Regions from separate parts of the Streptomyces nigra genome, predicted to be linked through region 2. Evidence: riboswitches for the same ligand, from Rfam matches in the RefSeq annotation. Region 2 holds a riboswitch; each other region holds the start of a gene.

Region 1 (5,291 bases), 1.1 Mb from region 2:
GTCGACGGGGTCGACGATCCACACCGGGGCGTCGCCGCGGATCGCGTCGTACACGGACGGATTCGCGTGGACCGCCTCCTCGCCGACGACGACCGAGCCGGGCAGGAGGGCGCCGAGGGCCTCCGTGAGATACCGCTCGGCGAGCCGGTCGGCGTCGGTCACCAGGTCGTGCGGTCCGCTCTTGCGGTCGACCTCGTGGTCGGCGAGCCGGCGGAAGCGGGGCATGATCTCGGCGGCCGCCGCCTTGCGGACGGCGTCCTCCACGTCGGTGGCGTGCTGGGCGAGAAACTCTTCGATGGTTTCGTTTTCTTCGATCACCCGTCCATGGAAACACGTGCCACTGACAACGCCCGCCCGCCGGGTGACCTGCGGACGGACTCCCGGTGAACTCGCGTGGTCGCTGCCCCTCGGGGCCCCTCAGCGTCCGACGGCGTAGCCCTGCATGCCGCGCGGGTTCGCCGCGGCGGACAGCACCCCCGTTCCGGGGTCCCGGGCGACCGCGCACAGGCGGCCCTCCGACCAGGCGTCGCCGACCGTGACGTCGTGACCGCGCCGCCGCAGCCCGTCGATCACCGCGGGGGCGGTGCGGCCCTCCACGGTGACGCTCCCGGGCCGTGTCCCGCGCGGGTAGAAGGAGCCGGGGAAGCTGTCGTTGTGCCAGTTCGGGGCGTCGATCGCGCCCTGCAGGTCGAGGCCGCCGCGGACCTGCCCGCGCAGCGCGACCGCGAGGAAGAAGTGCAGCTGCCACTGGTCCTGCTGGTCCCCGCCGGGGGTGCCGAAGGCGAGGACGGGCACGCCGTCGCGCAGCGCGATGCTGGGGGTGAGCGTGGTGCGCGGGCGCCGGCCCGGGGTCAGGGAGTTCGGCAGTCCCTCCTCCAGCCAGGTCATCTGCAGGCGGGTGCCGAGCGGGAAGCCGAGTTCGGGCACGACGGGGTTGGACTGGAGCCAGCCGCCGCTGGGGGTGGCCGCGACCATGTTGCCCCACCGGTCGACGATGTCGAGGTGGCAGGTGTCGCCGCGGGTGAGCCCGTCCGCGGCGACCTCGGGCTCGGCCGGCACCGGCGCCACGGGCGACTTGGCGACCGTCGGCTCCCCGGCGCCCGGCGCGACGGAACCGGGCGCGGCGGCCTCCCCGCGCGCGTGGGCGCCCAGCCGGGGCACGCGCCCGCCGGGGCTGCCGGGCCGCAGCTCGAAGGAGGCGGCCTCGCCCACCAGCCGGCGGCGATCGGCGTTGTAGGCGTCGGACAGCAGGTCGTCGAGCGGCACCTCGGCGGCGTCGCCGTACCAGGCCTCCCGGTCTGCCATGGCCAGCTTGCAGCCCTCGACGAGCAGGTGGACGTAGCCGGCGGACCCGTACGGCGGCAGCTCGTCGGGGAGCAGGGCGAGCTGCTGGAGGAGCACCGGGCCCTGGCTCCAGGGCCCGGCCTTGCACAGGGTCCAGCCGTTCCATTCGTACGTCGCGGGGGCCTCGTAGGTCGCGGACCAGCCGGCGAGGTCGGCGGCGGTGAGGGTGCCGGTGTGGCGCTCGCCGCTGGTGTCGAGGGTGGGCCGCTGCGCCTGCCGGACGAGCGCCTCGGCGATGAACCCGGTACGCCACACCGCGCGCGCGGCCTCGATCTGCGCGACGCGGTCGCCGGCGCCGGAGATCTCCTCGAGCAGGCGCTTCCAGGTGGCGGCGAGGGCCGGGTTCCGGAAGAGGGCGCCGGGGCGCGGCGGCTCGCCGTCGGGCAGATACACCTCGGCGGAGGAGGTCCACTCCGTCTCGAACAGCTCGCGCACGGTCTCCACGGTCTCGCCGACCCGCTCCACGGGCGCGTGCCCGTGTTCGGCGTAGTGGACGGCGTACGCGAGGACGTCGGCGGGTGCCAGGGTGCCGTGGTCGCGCAGCAGCACCATCCAGGCGTCGAAGGCGCCGGGCACGGCGGCGGCCAGCGGTCCGGTGCCGGGGACGAGGTCCAGGCCGAGGCCGCGGTAGTGGGCGACGGTGGCGTCCGCGGGGGCGACGCCCTGGCCGCACAGCACCCGCACCTCGCCGCCCGCCGGGGCGAGGAGGATGGGCACCTCGCCGGCCGGGCCGTTCAGATGCGGTTCGACGACGTGCAGCACGAACGCGCCCGCCACGGCGGCGTCGTAGGCGTTGCCGCCTCGCTCCAGCACCGCCATCGCGGACTGCGAGGCGAGCCAGTGCGTGGAGGACACCATGCCGAAGGTGCCCTGGAGGGTGGGACGGGTGGTGAACATGGCGGGCGTCACCTCGCGGTCGGGGCCGGACGGGTCCGTCCGATCTTGCGTGACCGCCTGTTCGATGTTCAACCGTCCATGGGGGCACGGAGCGAGGGTGGCGTGAAGGTGTGGCGGTCGGGCACCCGTGGCGGGCACGCAGGGCGGGGCCACGGGCGGCCGGTCAGCCCTTCCCCGAGGCCCGCGACGAGGGCGGGGAAATGGTGTGAAAGGCCAGGATCTCCGGGCAGGGAGCAACTCCGGGCCCACCGGCCCGTACCCAGGCGATGACGTCCTCGGTGGCGTCGGGGTCGTTGACGAGGCCGAGCCACACCGGCCGGGCGCCCGCCGCGCGCGCCGCGGCGGAGGGCTGGACGACGACCACGTTGGCGTGGTCGCAGACGTCCAGGCAGTCCGAGACACGGACCGGGACGCTCTCCTGCAGCCGGGCGGCCTGACCCGCGTGGTCGACACCGGTCACCTTGGGGCTGCCGCAGCAGCAGTCCCGGCAGAGCACGACCCGGCAGGGCGTGGACGGAATCTGCCGATCCGGGAGCGACGGCTGGGGCGGGGAGACGGACATACACGCCTTGAGGGTCGGGGCTCGTACGCGGAGCCGGCCTGCGGAGGGCCTCCCCGCCCGGGGGCGTGGAGGTGCCGGCAGGTCTTCGGACTCGGGTTCGTCCCGGCGGGGCGCCTTCCCGGTCTCCCAGTGGCGTGCCTGCCCCGCCCGTCCCCCTCACCGCTGCGCGTCAGTTCCGGATTCGCACCGGATTCCCTGGCCCCGGAGAAGGGGCGCGACCAGCCCCACGAGGCTATCAAGTCAGGGCCCGGAGCCACTCGTTCAGCGTGCCCGCGCGGGCACCGCCGGGGTCCCGAGACCCAGGTCACAATCTGGAAGAGGGCAAGGTCACAGCCATGCCCCCTGCTGCTCCTTTGACCATCTGACCTAGCATCCGAGCATGACGGTCCTGCCTGACGACGGGCTCTCGCTGGCCGCCGAGTTCCCTGACGCAACCCATGAGCAGTGGCGACACCTGGTGGAAGGTGTGCTGCGCAAGGCGGGCAAGGACGTGTCGGGGACGGCTGCCGAGGACGCCCTGTCCACCCCACTCGAGGACGGGATGCGCTCCCGCCCGCTGTACACCGCGCGTGACGCCGCGCCCGACCCCGGCCTGCCCGGCTTCGCCCCCTATGTGCGGGGTGGTCGCCCCGAGGGCAACACCGCCGGCGGCTGGGACGTACGGCAGCGGCACACCACGGCCGCGGACGGCGTGGTGCTGGCGGACCTGGAGAACGGCGTCACCTCGCTCTGGCTGGTCCTCGGCGAGGCGGGCATCCCGGTGTCCTCCCTCGGCAGCGCCCTCGACGGCGTGTACCTCGACCTCGCCCCGGTCGTCCTGGACGCGGGCGCCGAGTCGGAGGCCGCCGCACAGGCGCTGCTCGCCCTGTACGAGGAGCGCGGCGTCGCCAAGGACGCGGCACGCGGCAACCTCGGCTTCGACCCGCTCGGCCACGAGGCCCGCACCGGTACGTCCCTGCCGTTCGCCCCGGCCGCCGCGCCGGCCCGGCGGTGCGCCGAGGAGTACCCGGGGCTCAGGGCCCTGACCGTGGACGCGCTGCCGTACCACGAGGCCGGCGGCTCGGCCGCGCAGGAGCTCGGCGCCGCGCTGGCCACCGGTGTGGCGTATCTGCGGGAGCTGACCGAGGCCGGGCTGACGGTCGAACAGGCCGCCGGCCAGTTGGAGTTCCGCTACGCGGCCACCGCCGACCAGTTCCTGACCATCGCCAAGCTGCGGGCGGCGCGCCGCCTGTGGGCACGGGTGACCGAGGTGTCCGGGGCGCCGAGCGCCCAGGTACAGCACGCCGTGACCTCGCCGGTGATGATGACCCGCCGCGACCCGTGGGTGAACATGCTGCGCACCACGGTCGCCACGCTCGCGGCCGGTGTCGGCGGCGCCGACTCGGTGACCGTGCTGCCCTTCGACCACGCGCTGGGCCTGCCCGACGCGTTCGCGCGGCGCATCGCCCGCAACACCTCGACCATCCTCATCGAGGAGTCCCACCTCGCCCGGGTCATCGACCCGGCGGGCGGCTCCTGGTACGTGGAGCGGCTCACGGACGAACTGGCCCACGCGGGCTGGGAGTTCTTCCAGCGGATCGAGCGGGCGGGCGGCCAGGCCGCCGCGCTGCGTTCGGGACAGCTGCGCGACGACCTCGCCGCCACCTGGGAGGCCCGCACCGGCAAGCTGGCCAAGCGGCGCGAACCGGTCACCGGGGTCAGCGAGTTCCCGCACCTCGGCGAGCAGCCGGTGGTGCGTGAGCCCGCGCCCGAGCCGCCGTCCGGCGGTCTGCCGCGGGTCCGGCGCGACGAGGCGTACGAGGCGCTGCGCGCCCGCTCCGACGCGCATCTGGCCGCGACCGGCGCCCGGCCGCGGATCTACCTGGCCGCGCTCGGCCCGGCCGCCGCCCACACCGCGCGTCTGACCTTCGCCTCGAACCTCTTCCAGGCCGGCGGCATCGAGCCGGTCACCGAGGGCACCTTCGAGGAGAGCGGCGCCACCGAGGCGTGCCTGTGCTCCAGCGACACCGTGTACGAGGAGCAGGCGGCCGAGGTCGCCGGGCGGCTGAAGGCAGCCGGTGCCGCGCATGTGTTCCTCGCCGGGCGGCCCGGGGACCACCCCGGGGTCGACGGCCATGTCTTCGCGGGCTGTGACGCCGTCGCCGTCCTGTCCGCCACCCTCGACCGCATGGGAGTGTCCTGATGGGAATCCCCGACTTCACCGGGATCGAACTGGGGACCCCGGCCGCGGCGGGCGGCTCCGACGAGTGGCGTACGGCCGTCAAGCAGGCCACCGGCGGCGACGAGCCGCTGTGGGAGACGCCCGAGGGCATCGCGGTCAAGCCGCTGTACACCGGGCGTGACCTGGAGGGCCTGGACTTCCTGGGCACCTACCCGGGCATGGCGCCGTATCTGCGCGGCCCGTACCCGACGATGTACGTCAACCAGCCGTGGACGATCCGCCAGTACGCGGGTTTCTCCACCGCCGAGGAGTCCAACGCGTTCTACC
Region 2 (5,291 bases):
GGCCGCCACGTTCTTCAGCATGGTGCCATTGTGCCTCGCGGATGGCAGTAAATCGAGGGTGTGCGGCAGTCCTGCCACTGTTCGACAGGAGTGTCCGGCGCGACAGTGGTGTCATGACTACGGAACAGACACAGACACTGCTCGCCATGGCCGTCGTGCTCGGGATGTTCGTCCTCCTGGTCCTCCCCTCGGTGATCGGGATCGTGCACGACCGCCGCATCGACCGTCAGATCAGGGAGGCCCAGGAGCGCGACGCGGTCCGGACTCAGAAGTCCTCGTCCAGGTCGACGGTGCCCTCCACCGCCACCTGGTACGCCGAGGGACGCCGCTCGAAGAAGTTGGTCAACTCCTGAACCCCCTGCAGCTCCATGAAGGAGAAGGGGTTCTCGGAGCCGTACACCGGGGCGAAGCCGAGGCGGGTCAGCCGCTGGTCGGCGACGCACTCCAGGTACTGCCGCATCGAGTCGGTGTTCATGCCCGGGAGGCCGTCACCACACAGGTCGCGCGCGAACTGCAGCTCGGCCTCGACGGCCTCCTTCAGCATGTCGGTGACCTGCTGCTGGAGCCGGTCGTCGAACAGCTCCGGCTCCTCCTTGCGGACCGTGTCGACCACGTCGAACGCGAACGACATGTGCATGGTCTCGTCCCGGAACACCCAGTTGGTGCCGGTCGCGAGGCCGTGCAGCAGGCCCCGGCTGCGGAACCAGTAGACGTAGGCGAAGGCCCCGTAGAAGAACAGGCCCTCGATGCAGGCGGCGAAGCAGATCAGGTTGAGCAGGAACCGCCGGCGGTCGGACTGCGACTCCAGCCGGTCCAGCTTCTCCACCGAGTCCATCCAGCGGAAGCAGAACTCGGCCTTCTCACGGATCGACGGGATGTTCTCCACCGCCGCGAACGCCGCCGCCCGGTCCTCCGGATCGGGGAGGTAGGTGTCCAGCAGCGTCAGATAGAACTGGACGTGCACGGCCTCCTCGAACAGCTGGCGCGACAGATACAGCCGCGCCTCCGGGGAGTTGATGTGCTTGTACAGGGTCAGCACCAGATTGTTCGCGACGATCGAGTCACCGGTCGCGAAGAACGCCACCAGCCGCCCGATCAGGTGCTGTTCGGCCGGGGTCAGCTTCGCGAGGTCGGCGACGTCCGAGTGGAGGTCGACCTCCTCGACGGTCCAGGTGTTCTTGATCGCGTCCCGGTAGCGCTCGTAGAAGTCCGGGTAGCGCATGGGGCGCAGGGTCAGCTCGAAGCCGGGGTCGAGCAGGTTCTTGGTCGTGCTGGTGGTCACTGGCAGGCCTCGCAGGACTCGGGGTTCTCAAGGGAGCAGGCGACGGCCTCGGGGTCGGCGGCCTGCTGGACGGGGACGGTGGCGCGGGCCGCGCGGGCGATCCTCGTCGCCGGGCGGGAGCGCAGGTAGTACGTGGTCTTCAGCCCCTGCTTCCAGGCGTACGCGTACATCGAGGAGAGCTTCCCGATGGTCGGCGTCTCCAGGAACAGGTTCAGGGACTGCGACTGGTCGAGGAACGGCGTGCGTGCCGCCGCCATGTCGATCAGGCCGCGCTGCGGGATCTCCCACGCCGTGCGGTACAGCGCCCGTACGTCCGCCGGGATCCACGCGAAGTCCTGCACCGAGCCGTTGGCCTCGCGCAGCGCCTCACGGGTGCGGGCGTCCCACACGCCGAGCCGCTTCAGCTCCTCCACCAGATACGAGTTGACCTGGAGGAACTCGCCGGACAGCGTCTCGCGCTTGAACAGGTTGGAGACCTGCGGCTCGATGCACTCGTAGACACCGGCGATCGACGCGATCGTGGCGGTCGGGGCGATGGCCAGCAGCAGCGAGTTGCGCAGGCCGGTGGTGGCGAGGCGGTCGCGCAGCGCGGCCCAGCGCTCGGGCCAGGTCAGCTCCACGTCGTAGTGGTCGGGGTGCAGCACGCCCTGGGCGGTGCGCGTCTTCTCCCAGGCCGGCACCGGCCCTTCGCGCTCGGCGAGGTCGGCGGACGCCTCGTACGCGGCGAGCATGACGCGCTCGGCGATCCGCGTGGACAGCGCCTTCGCCTCGGGCGAGTCGAAGGGCAGCCGCAGCTGGAAGAAGACGTCCTGCAGACCCATCGCGCCCAGACCCACCGGGCGCCACCGGGCGTTGGAGCGGCCGGCCTGCTCGGTCGGGTAGAAGTTGATGTCCACGACCCGGTCGAGGAACGTGACGGCCGTGCGGACCGTCTCGTCCAGGCGCTCCCAGTCGATGTCCCCGTCGCGCACGAAGGCGCCGAGGTTGACCGAGCCGAGGTTGCAGACCGCCGTCTCCCCGTCGTCCGTGACCTCCAGGATCTCGGTGCACAGGTTGGAGGAGTGCACGACGTGCCCGGGCAGGGCGGTCTGGTTGGCGGTCCGGTTGGCGGCGTCCTTGAAGGTCATCCAGCCGTTGCCGGTCTGCGCGAGGGTGCGCATCATCCGGCCGTACAGCTCGCGGGCCGGGAGGGTCTTGCGCGCGAGGCCCTCCGCCTCGGCCGCGCGGTAGGCCGCGTCGAACTCCTCGCCCCACAGATCGACCAGCTCGGGCACGTCGGCGGGGGAGAACAGGCTCCACGGCCGGTCGGCCTCGACCCGGCGCATGAACTCGTCCGGCACCCAGTGCGCGAGGTTCAGATTGTGTGTACGGCGGGCGTCCTCACCGGTGTTGTCCCGCAGCTCCAGGAACTCCTCGATGTCGGAGTGCCAGGTCTCCAGGTACACCGCCGCCGCGCCCTTGCGCCGCCCGCCCTGGTTCACGGCCGCCACGGAGGCGTCCAGCGTCTTCAGGAACGGGACGATGCCGTTGGAGTGCCCGTTGGTGCCCCGGATCAGCGAACCCCGGGAGCGGATGCGGGAGTACGACAGCCCGATGCCGCCGGCGTGCTTGGAGAGCCGGGCGACCTGGTGGTAGCGGTCGTAGATCGAGTCCAGCTCGTCCTTGGGGGAGTCCAGGAGGTAGCAGGACGACATCTGGGGGTGCCGGGTGCCGGAGTTGAAGAGCGTGGGGGAGGACGGCAGGTACTCCAGGCGGCTCATCAGCCGGTACAGCGCGGCGACCTCGTCCACCGCCGAGGAGGTGTCGTCCGCGGCGAGGCCGGAGGCGACCCTCAGCAGGAAGTGCTGGGGCGTCTCGATCACCTTGCGGGTGTGCGGATGCCGCAGCAGATAGCGGCTGTAGAGGGTGCGCAGGCCGAAGTAGCCGAAGCGGTCGTCGGCGGCGGGGTCGACGAGCGCGTCGAGCCGGTCCGCGTGCGTCCGCGCGAACGCGGCGGTCCGGTCGGCGATCAGGCCCTCGCGGTGCCCGGTCGCGACCGACCCCGTGAAGCTCGTGACGCCCTGCGAGGCGGCCTCGGCGGCGATGGAGAGGGTGAGCAGCCGCGCGGCCAGCCGGCTGTACGCCGGGTCCTCGGAGATGAGACCGGCCGCCGCCTCGGTGGCGAGCTCGCGCAGCTCCGCCTCGTCGGCCCGCGCGGACCGGCCGCGCAGCGCGGCGGCGGCGACCCGGCCGGGGTCGGCGTCGGGGAGGTCGGCGGTCAGCTCGGTCAGGGTCCGCAACAGCGCGGCACCGGGACCGTCGTTCTCCGGTTCGGCCGCCGCTGAGGCCGGTTCGGCTGGCGCGATGGTCACGTGAGGCTCTCCCTCGCTCGGCACAGGGCCTTGCGGAGGGCAGGGGGCAGCTCACGAGCGCACGGGGCGTCGCGTCCACCGGCCCATTCCACGAGGCCCGGACGTCTGGGCGCACCGGCCGGGTGGCCGGGACGCACTGTCGGCAGGTCCTCGGACTGACCATGTGCACGGAACATGCACAAGTACACCGTTGCGGGACAGTTCCGGATTCGCACCGGATTCCCCTGCGGCGACAGCGAGCATGAGCATACATCTTGTGCTCGCCCGTCGCGCCACCCCTAGATGTTGTGGCGTGGTGGTGTCAGAGCGTCAACTCATAGGTGACGAGCGTGAGGTCGAGGAGCTCCGGCACGGGGTTCCAGTCCCGTTCCGGGGTGCGGACGAAGCCCAGACGCTCGTAGATGCGATGGGCGCTGTACATGGTGGGCTGGGAGGAGAGGACCACGCGTACACAGCCCTCCGTGGCGCGGGCGCGGTCCAGGCAGGCGCGTACGAGCGCCTCGCCGGCGCCGCGTCCCCGGGCCGCCCGGTCGACGGCGAGCATCCGGATCTCCGCCTCGCCGGGCCCGGCCAGATCCGCCATCGGGCCGCTGCCCGAGACGAAGGTCACGCCGCCGAGGACACGGTCGCGCTCGACAGCGACGAGTACCTCGGCGGCCGCCGCGCGCCTGGCCACGTCCTTGAGCTCATGGAGATAGGAGTCGTCCTCGCCGAAGTCCAGCAGTCCGTCCCGTAGATAGGCCTCTGCGGTGATCTCCCCGAGGATGCCGTACTCCCCGGGGGCCGCCGGCCGGATCACGATGTCCATGCCGCCGAGTCTGCCGCAGGAACACGGCGGCGGGCCGCCGGATTTCTCCGACGGCCCGCCGTGTGCGGGTGGTTCAGTGGGACGAGCCCGCCGTGGCCGGCGGCAGCTCCACCTGGACGCCGGGGTCGCCCGCGTCCGCCGTGTAGTCCTCCGGCTTCGTCTCGTCGACGCCGTCGGGGGCCTTCGCGGCCTTCAGGACGAACGTCAGGACGACGGTGACCAGCGCGTTGAGCACGAACGCCGTCAGACCGATGTAGCCGATCTCACCGATGCCCGGGATCTCCTTGGAGGAGCCGCCGAAGTGCTTCTGCGCCGGGGTCGCCACCCCGTACGCGGCGAGCGTGCCGTAGATCATGCCGACCGCCCAGCCGGCCAGCAGGGCCCAGCGGTGGAACCAGCGGGTGAACAGGCCGCCGACCAGGGCCGGGAAGGTCTGCAGGATCCAGATGCCGCCCAGCAGCTGGAAGTTGATGGCGACCGTCTTGTCCATGGTGAGGACGAAGACCAGCGCGCCCACCTTCACCAGCAGCGACACCAGCTTGGAGACCTTGGTCTCCTGGGCGGGCGTGGCGTCCGGCCTGATGAAGTCCTTGTAGATGTTGCGGGTGAACAGGTTCGCCGCTGCGATGGACATGATCGCCGCCGGCACCAGCGCGCCGATGCCGATGGCCGCGAAGGCCACGCCCGCGAACCAGGCCGGGAACATGTTCTCGAACAGCTGCGGGATCGCCAGCTGCCCGTTCTGCACCTTGATCCCGGCCGCGATCGCCATGAAGCCCAGCAGGGCCAGCAGACCCAGCATCAGGGAGTACAGCGGCAGGATCGTGGTGTTGCGCCGGATCACCTCACG
Region 3 (5,291 bases), 3.4 Mb from region 2:
GCTGCGGAAGACGGCGTTGGTCTCCTGGATCCGGGCGTTCAGCGACGAGGTGCGCCGGCTGACCGGCCGCCGACCGGTGATCTACACCACCGCCCACTGGTGGAACACCTGCACCGGGTCCTCCCGCGCCTTCGCCGGCGACCACGCGCGGTGGGTGGCCCGCTACGATGCACCGAGCCCCGGAACACTGCCTTCCGGATGGCGCGCCTGGACCTTCTGGCAGTACGACAACGCCGGCAGCCTGCCGGGTGACCAGAATCTCTTCAACGGGTCGCTGACGCAGCTCAAGAGGTTCGCCCGGGGCCGCTAGCCGGGCCCCGCCCGGGCCGTGCGGACGGAGGGCTTCCGTTCATTGGGGAAACCCTCCGTCCCGGACACCGTGCGGCCCGCCCCAGTTCACCTTCCGTTCACTCAGGTTTCCTACGTTCATCGAGCCAATGACCTCGAACGATTGCCTGGGTAAATGGAAAACTTCTCGCTGATCCTCGCGATCGTGGTGGTAACCGCGCTCGCGTTCGATTTCACGAACGGTTTTCACGACACCGCCAACGCGATGGCCACCACCATCTCGACCGGTGCGCTCAAGCCCAAGGTCGCGGTGGCCATGTCCGCCGTGCTCAACCTTGTGGGCGCTTTCCTCTCCGTGGAGGTCGCCAACACGATCTCCAAGGGTCTCGTCGACGAGACCGGCATCCGTCCCGAGGTCATCTTCGCCGCGTTGGTCGGCGCGATCCTCTGGAACCTCCTCACGTGGCTGGTGGGCCTGCCCTCCAGTTCGTCGCACGCCCTCATGGGCGGCCTGATCGGCGCGGCCATCGCCTCGGCCGGCGTCGGCGCCGTCCACGGTGACGTGCTCGTCACCAAGGTCCTGCTCCCGGCCATCGCCGCCCCGATCGTCGCGGGCGTCGCGGCCCTGCTGGCCACGCGGCTCACCTACCGGCTCGGCCGGAAGGCCGACGGCGAGGCCTCGAAGAAGGGCTACCGCGCGGGCCAGATCGCCTCCGCGGGCCTCGTCTCGCTCGCCCACGGCACCAACGACGCGCAGAAGACCATGGGCATCATCACCCTCGCCCTGGTCGCGGGCGGCGCCCTCGCCCCCGACTCGGACCCTCCCACCTGGGTGATCCTCTCCGCCGGTCTGGCCATCGCGCTCGGCACCTACCTCGGCGGCTGGCGCATCATCCGCACCATGGGCAAGGGCCTGACCGACCTCCAGCCGCAGCAGGGCTTCGCCGCCCAGACCAGCGCCGCGACGGTCATCCTGGCCTCCTCGCACCTCGGCTTCTCGCTGTCCACCACGCACTCCGTCTCCGGCGCCGTGATGGGCGCGGGCCTCGGCCGCAAGGGCGGTGTGGTCCGCTGGTCCACGGCCACCCGGATGTTCGTCGCCTGGGGTCTGACGCTGCCGGCGGCCGCGCTGGTCGCCGCGCTCGCCGAGTATGTGACGGGCCTCGGCACCTGGGGCACCGCCGCCGTCGCGGTCTTCCTGGTCGCCTCCAGTTTCGCGATCTGGAAGATCTCCCGCCGCGAGGTCGTCGACCACACCAACGTCATCGCCGACGACGAGCCGGCCGGCGTGGTGACCACCGCCATGGCCGCCGTGACCCCGCCTCCCACGGGCACGGTGACCGAGGACCTCGCGGTCACCGTCCCGGCTCCGGCCGGCGGACCCGAGCCCACCAAGCTCGGCGTCTGACTCCCGGTCACTCCTCCCGGCAACCCAAGGAAGCAGCAGTATGAAGATCGACTGGGCGGCTCTCGGCTCCGTCTTCGGTGTCAGTCTCGTGGTCACGGTGGCCCTCGTGGGCCTGTTCACCCTCGGCATCGCGGGCCTCTCGCGCCGCGAACGGGCGGTCGCGCAGGGCGACTCGGCCGCGCTCGCGGTCACCGGCGCCTACGCGTGCTTCGCCGCCTGCACGGCGGCCGTGGCCTACGGCATCTATCTCATCGTGGCCTGACGTACGGCCTTCGACTCCTGAGGTGCGCGACGGAACTCCGTCGCGCACCTTCGGTGTGTGTGGGCCTGCGCACACTCTCCCGTCGCAGGTCACAGGCAAGTTGACGGCCGTCGCGACCCGTGGTGGACTTCCGGAGCCATCTACGGCGGCAGAAGAGGAAGCCGGTGCGAATCCGGCGCGGTCCCGCCACTGTCACCGGGGTAGATACCCCCGGGAGCCAGGAACTCTCGCCGCCGGTCTCGTCGAACCAGGGCGTGGACACCCTGAGTGAGGACATCACGCGATGCTCGCCTGCCGATCGTCACGCAGTACCGGACCCCTGTCTGACGCCACCACCGGCTGAACCCCGTGCGTGCCGAACGCGTCTTCGCGTACGGCGCCGCCGCCGGACTCCTCGGTGACCTGCTGCTCGGCGATCCACGCCGGGGGCATCCGGTCGCCGCGTTCGGACGTGCCGCGGGCGCCGTGGAACGGGTGTTGTGGCGCGACCACCGCGCCTGGGGTGTGCTGCACACCGCCGTGTGCGCCGGAGGCGCCGTGGCGGCCGCCGCGCTCGCCGCCCGCGCCGTGCGCCCCTCCCCCGCCACCTCCGTCGCCCTGACCGGCGCCGTCACCTGGGCCGTCGTCGGCGGCACGTCGCTCGCCCGCGAGGCCCGGACGATCGGGCGCGCCCTGGAGGCCGGAGACGTCGACGCGGCACGGGCGCGGCTGCCGCACCTGTGCGGACGCGACCCGCAGGCGCTGGACGCCGACGGGATCGCGCGGGCCGTCGTGGAGTCCGTCGCCGAGAACACCTCGGACGCCGTGGTCGGCGCACTGGTGTGGGGAGCCGTCGCCGGCGTGCCGGGCCTCGCGGGCTTCCGGGCCGTCAACACCCTCGACGCCATGGTCGGGCACCGCTCCCCCAGGTACCGCCGCTACGGCTGGGCCTCGGCACGCCTCGACGACGTCGCCGGCTGGCCGGGCGCCCGACTGACCGCCGCGCTGGCCGCCGTCGCCGGGGGCGATCCCCGGGGTGCCGTACGGGCCTGGCGGGCCGACGCCCACCGGCATCCCAGCCCCAACGCGGGCCCCGTGGAGGCCTCGTTCGCGGGGGCGCTCGGCGTGCGGCTGGGCGGGACGCTGTCGTACGGCGGCCGGGTGGAGCACCGGCCCGTGCTCAACGGCGCCGCAGGACGGGCCGTCGAGGTCGGGGACATCGAGCGGGCCGTCCGGCTCTCGCAGCGGGTGGGCGTGCTCGCGCTGGGCGTGTGCGCCGGCGCCCGGCTGCTGCCGGGGCGGCGGCGCGGGACGAGAGGAAGGACCTCGTGAACGGTGGACTCCTGGTCGCCGGCACCACCTCCGACGCCGGCAAGAGCGTCGTCACCGCCGGGATCTGCCGGTGGCTGGTGCGGCAGGGCGTGAAGGTGGCGCCCTTCAAGGCGCAGAACATGTCGCTGAACTCCTTCGTGACCCGCGAGGGCGCGGAGATCGGGCGCGCGCAGGCCATGCAGGCGCAGGCCTGCCGGGTGGAGCCGACCGCGCTGATGAACCCCGTGCTGCTCAAGCCCGGCGGCGACCGCAGCAGCCAGGTCGTGCTGCTCGGCCGGCCGGTCGGCGAGATGAGCGCCCGCGGCTACCACGGCGGCAGGCAGGAGCAGTTGCTCGGCACCGTGCTCGACTCGCTCGCCGAACTGCGGGGCGCGTACGACGCGGTGATCTGCGAGGGCGCGGGCTCCCCGGCCGAGATCAACCTGCGGCGCACCGACATCGTGAACATGGGGATCGCCCGCGGCGCGGACCTGCCCGTGCTGGTCGTCGGCGACATCGACCGCGGTGGTGTCTTCGCCTCGTTCTTCGGGACCGTGGCGCTGCTGGCGCCCGAGGACCAGGAGCTGGTCGCCGGGTTCCTCGTCAACAAGTTCCGCGGGGACGTCTCGCTGCTGGAGCCGGGCCTGGACATGCTGCACGGCCTGACCGGCCGGCGGACGTACGGCGTGCTGCCGTTCCGGCACGGCCTCGGCATCGACGAGGAGGACGGCCTGCGGGTGTCGCTGCGCGGCGCGGTGCGCGAGTCGGAGGTGGCCGCCCCGGTCGGCGAGGACGTGCTGCGGGTCGCCGTGTGCGCGGTGCCGCTGATGTCCAACTTCACGGACGTCGACGCCCTCGCCGCCGAACCGGGCGTCGTCGTGCGGTTCGTGGACCGGCCGGAGGAGCTGGCCGACGCCGACCTGGTCGTCGTGCCCGGCACCCGCGGCACCGTGAAGGCGCTGCGCTGGCTGCGCGAGCGGGGGCTGGCGGCGGCGCTGGTGCGCCGGGCCGCCGAGGGCCGGCCGATCCTCGGGATCTGCGGCGGTTTCCAGGTCCTCGGCGAGCACATCGAGGACGACGTCGAGAGTCGCGCCGGCCATGTCGACGGCCTCGGTGTGCTGCCCGTACGGGTGCGGTTCGCCCGGGAGAAGACCCTGACCCGGCCGGTCGGCGAAGCGCTCGGCGAACCCGTCGAGGGCTACGAGATCCACCACGGCGTCGCCGAAGTCCTGGCGGGTGAACCCTTCCTGGACGGCTGCCGGGTCGGCCAGACCTGGGGCACCCACTGGCACGGCTCGCTGGAGTCGGACGGCTTCCGGCGTGCCTTCCTGCGGGAGGTGGCGGCCGCCGCGGGCCGCCGCTTCGTGCCGGCGCCCGGCACCTCCTTCGCCGCGCTGCGCGAGGAGCAGCTCGACCGGCTCGGCGATCTCATCGAACACCACGCGGACACGGACGCGCTGTGGCGGCTCATCGAGTCGGGCGCGCCGCGAGGACTGCCCTTCATCCCACCGGGAGCGCCCGCATGAGCACTGTGTTGTTGCTGTCGACCGCCGACACGGACCTGCTGGCGGCACGCGCCGGCGACGCCGCGTACCGGATCGGCAACCCGACCCGCCTGGACGTCGGGGCCGAACTGCCCGCGCTGATCGAGGGCGCCGACATCGCCGTCGTACGGCTGCTGGGCGGGAAACGGGCCTGGGAGGACGGGCTCGCCGTGCTCGAGGCGTCGGGGGTGCCGACCGTCCTGCTGGGCGGCGAGTCCGTGCCGGACGCCGAGCTGATGGCCGAGTCGTCGGTGCCGGCCGGTGTGGTCGCGGAGGCGCTGAAGTACCTGGTGGCGGGCGGCCCCGCCAACCTCACCGAACTGGCCCGGTTCCTGTCCGACACCGTGCTGCTGACGGGCGAGGGGTTCCTGGAGCCGCGCCCGATGCCCGAGTACGGCGTGCACGGCTCGCGTCCGTGGCAGGACGGCCGGCCGACGGTGGGCGTGCTCTTCTACCGGGCCCACCACCTCTCCGGCAACACCGCGTTCGTGGACACGCT

The links. A riboswitch is a leader RNA that binds a small molecule or an ion and turns the genes downstream of it on or off. The one in region 2 is predicted to bind cobalamin.
Region 1: linked by a shared signal. The riboswitch ahead of DC008_RS28280 ((2Fe-2S) ferredoxin domain-containing protein) and the one ahead of DC008_RS23235 (ribonucleoside-diphosphate reductase subunit alpha) in region 2 are both predicted to bind cobalamin.
Region 3: linked by a shared signal. The riboswitch ahead of DC008_RS07455 (cobalamin biosynthesis protein) and the one ahead of DC008_RS23235 (ribonucleoside-diphosphate reductase subunit alpha) in region 2 are both predicted to bind cobalamin.

Annotation. Positions count from the first base shown of each region.
Region 1 covers NZ_CP029043.1:6,132,478-6,137,768, reverse strand. Annotated here, with positions in the region: gene DC008_RS28290 (inositol monophosphatase family protein) at 1-318, opposite strand, end outside; gene DC008_RS28285 (gamma-glutamyltransferase family protein) at 418-2,241, opposite strand; gene DC008_RS28280 ((2Fe-2S) ferredoxin domain-containing protein) at 2,405-2,803, opposite strand; cobalamin riboswitch at 2,863-3,041, opposite strand; gene DC008_RS28275 (methylmalonyl-CoA mutase family protein) at 3,183-4,985, shown strand; gene scpA (methylmalonyl-CoA mutase) at 4,985-5,291, shown strand, end outside.
Region 2 covers NZ_CP029043.1:4,982,644-4,987,934, forward strand. Annotated here, with positions in the region: gene DC008_RS23220 (GlxA family transcriptional regulator) at 1-21, opposite strand, end outside; gene DC008_RS23225 (hypothetical protein) at 114-353, shown strand; gene DC008_RS23230 (ribonucleotide-diphosphate reductase subunit beta) at 266-1,222, opposite strand; gene DC008_RS23235 (ribonucleoside-diphosphate reductase subunit alpha) at 1,279-3,633, opposite strand; cobalamin riboswitch at 3,758-3,882, opposite strand; gene DC008_RS23240 (GNAT family N-acetyltransferase) at 3,935-4,441, opposite strand; gene mctP (monocarboxylate uptake permease MctP) at 4,515-5,291, opposite strand, start outside.
Region 3 covers NZ_CP029043.1:1,597,505-1,602,795, forward strand. Annotated here, with positions in the region: gene DC008_RS07440 (lysozyme) at 1-310, shown strand, start outside; gene DC008_RS07445 (inorganic phosphate transporter) at 464-1,696, shown strand; gene DC008_RS07450 (hypothetical protein) at 1,737-1,958, shown strand; cobalamin riboswitch at 2,065-2,204, shown strand; gene DC008_RS07455 (cobalamin biosynthesis protein) at 2,307-3,269, shown strand; gene DC008_RS07460 (cobyric acid synthase) at 3,266-4,774, shown strand; gene cobN (cobaltochelatase subunit CobN) at 4,771-5,291, shown strand, end outside.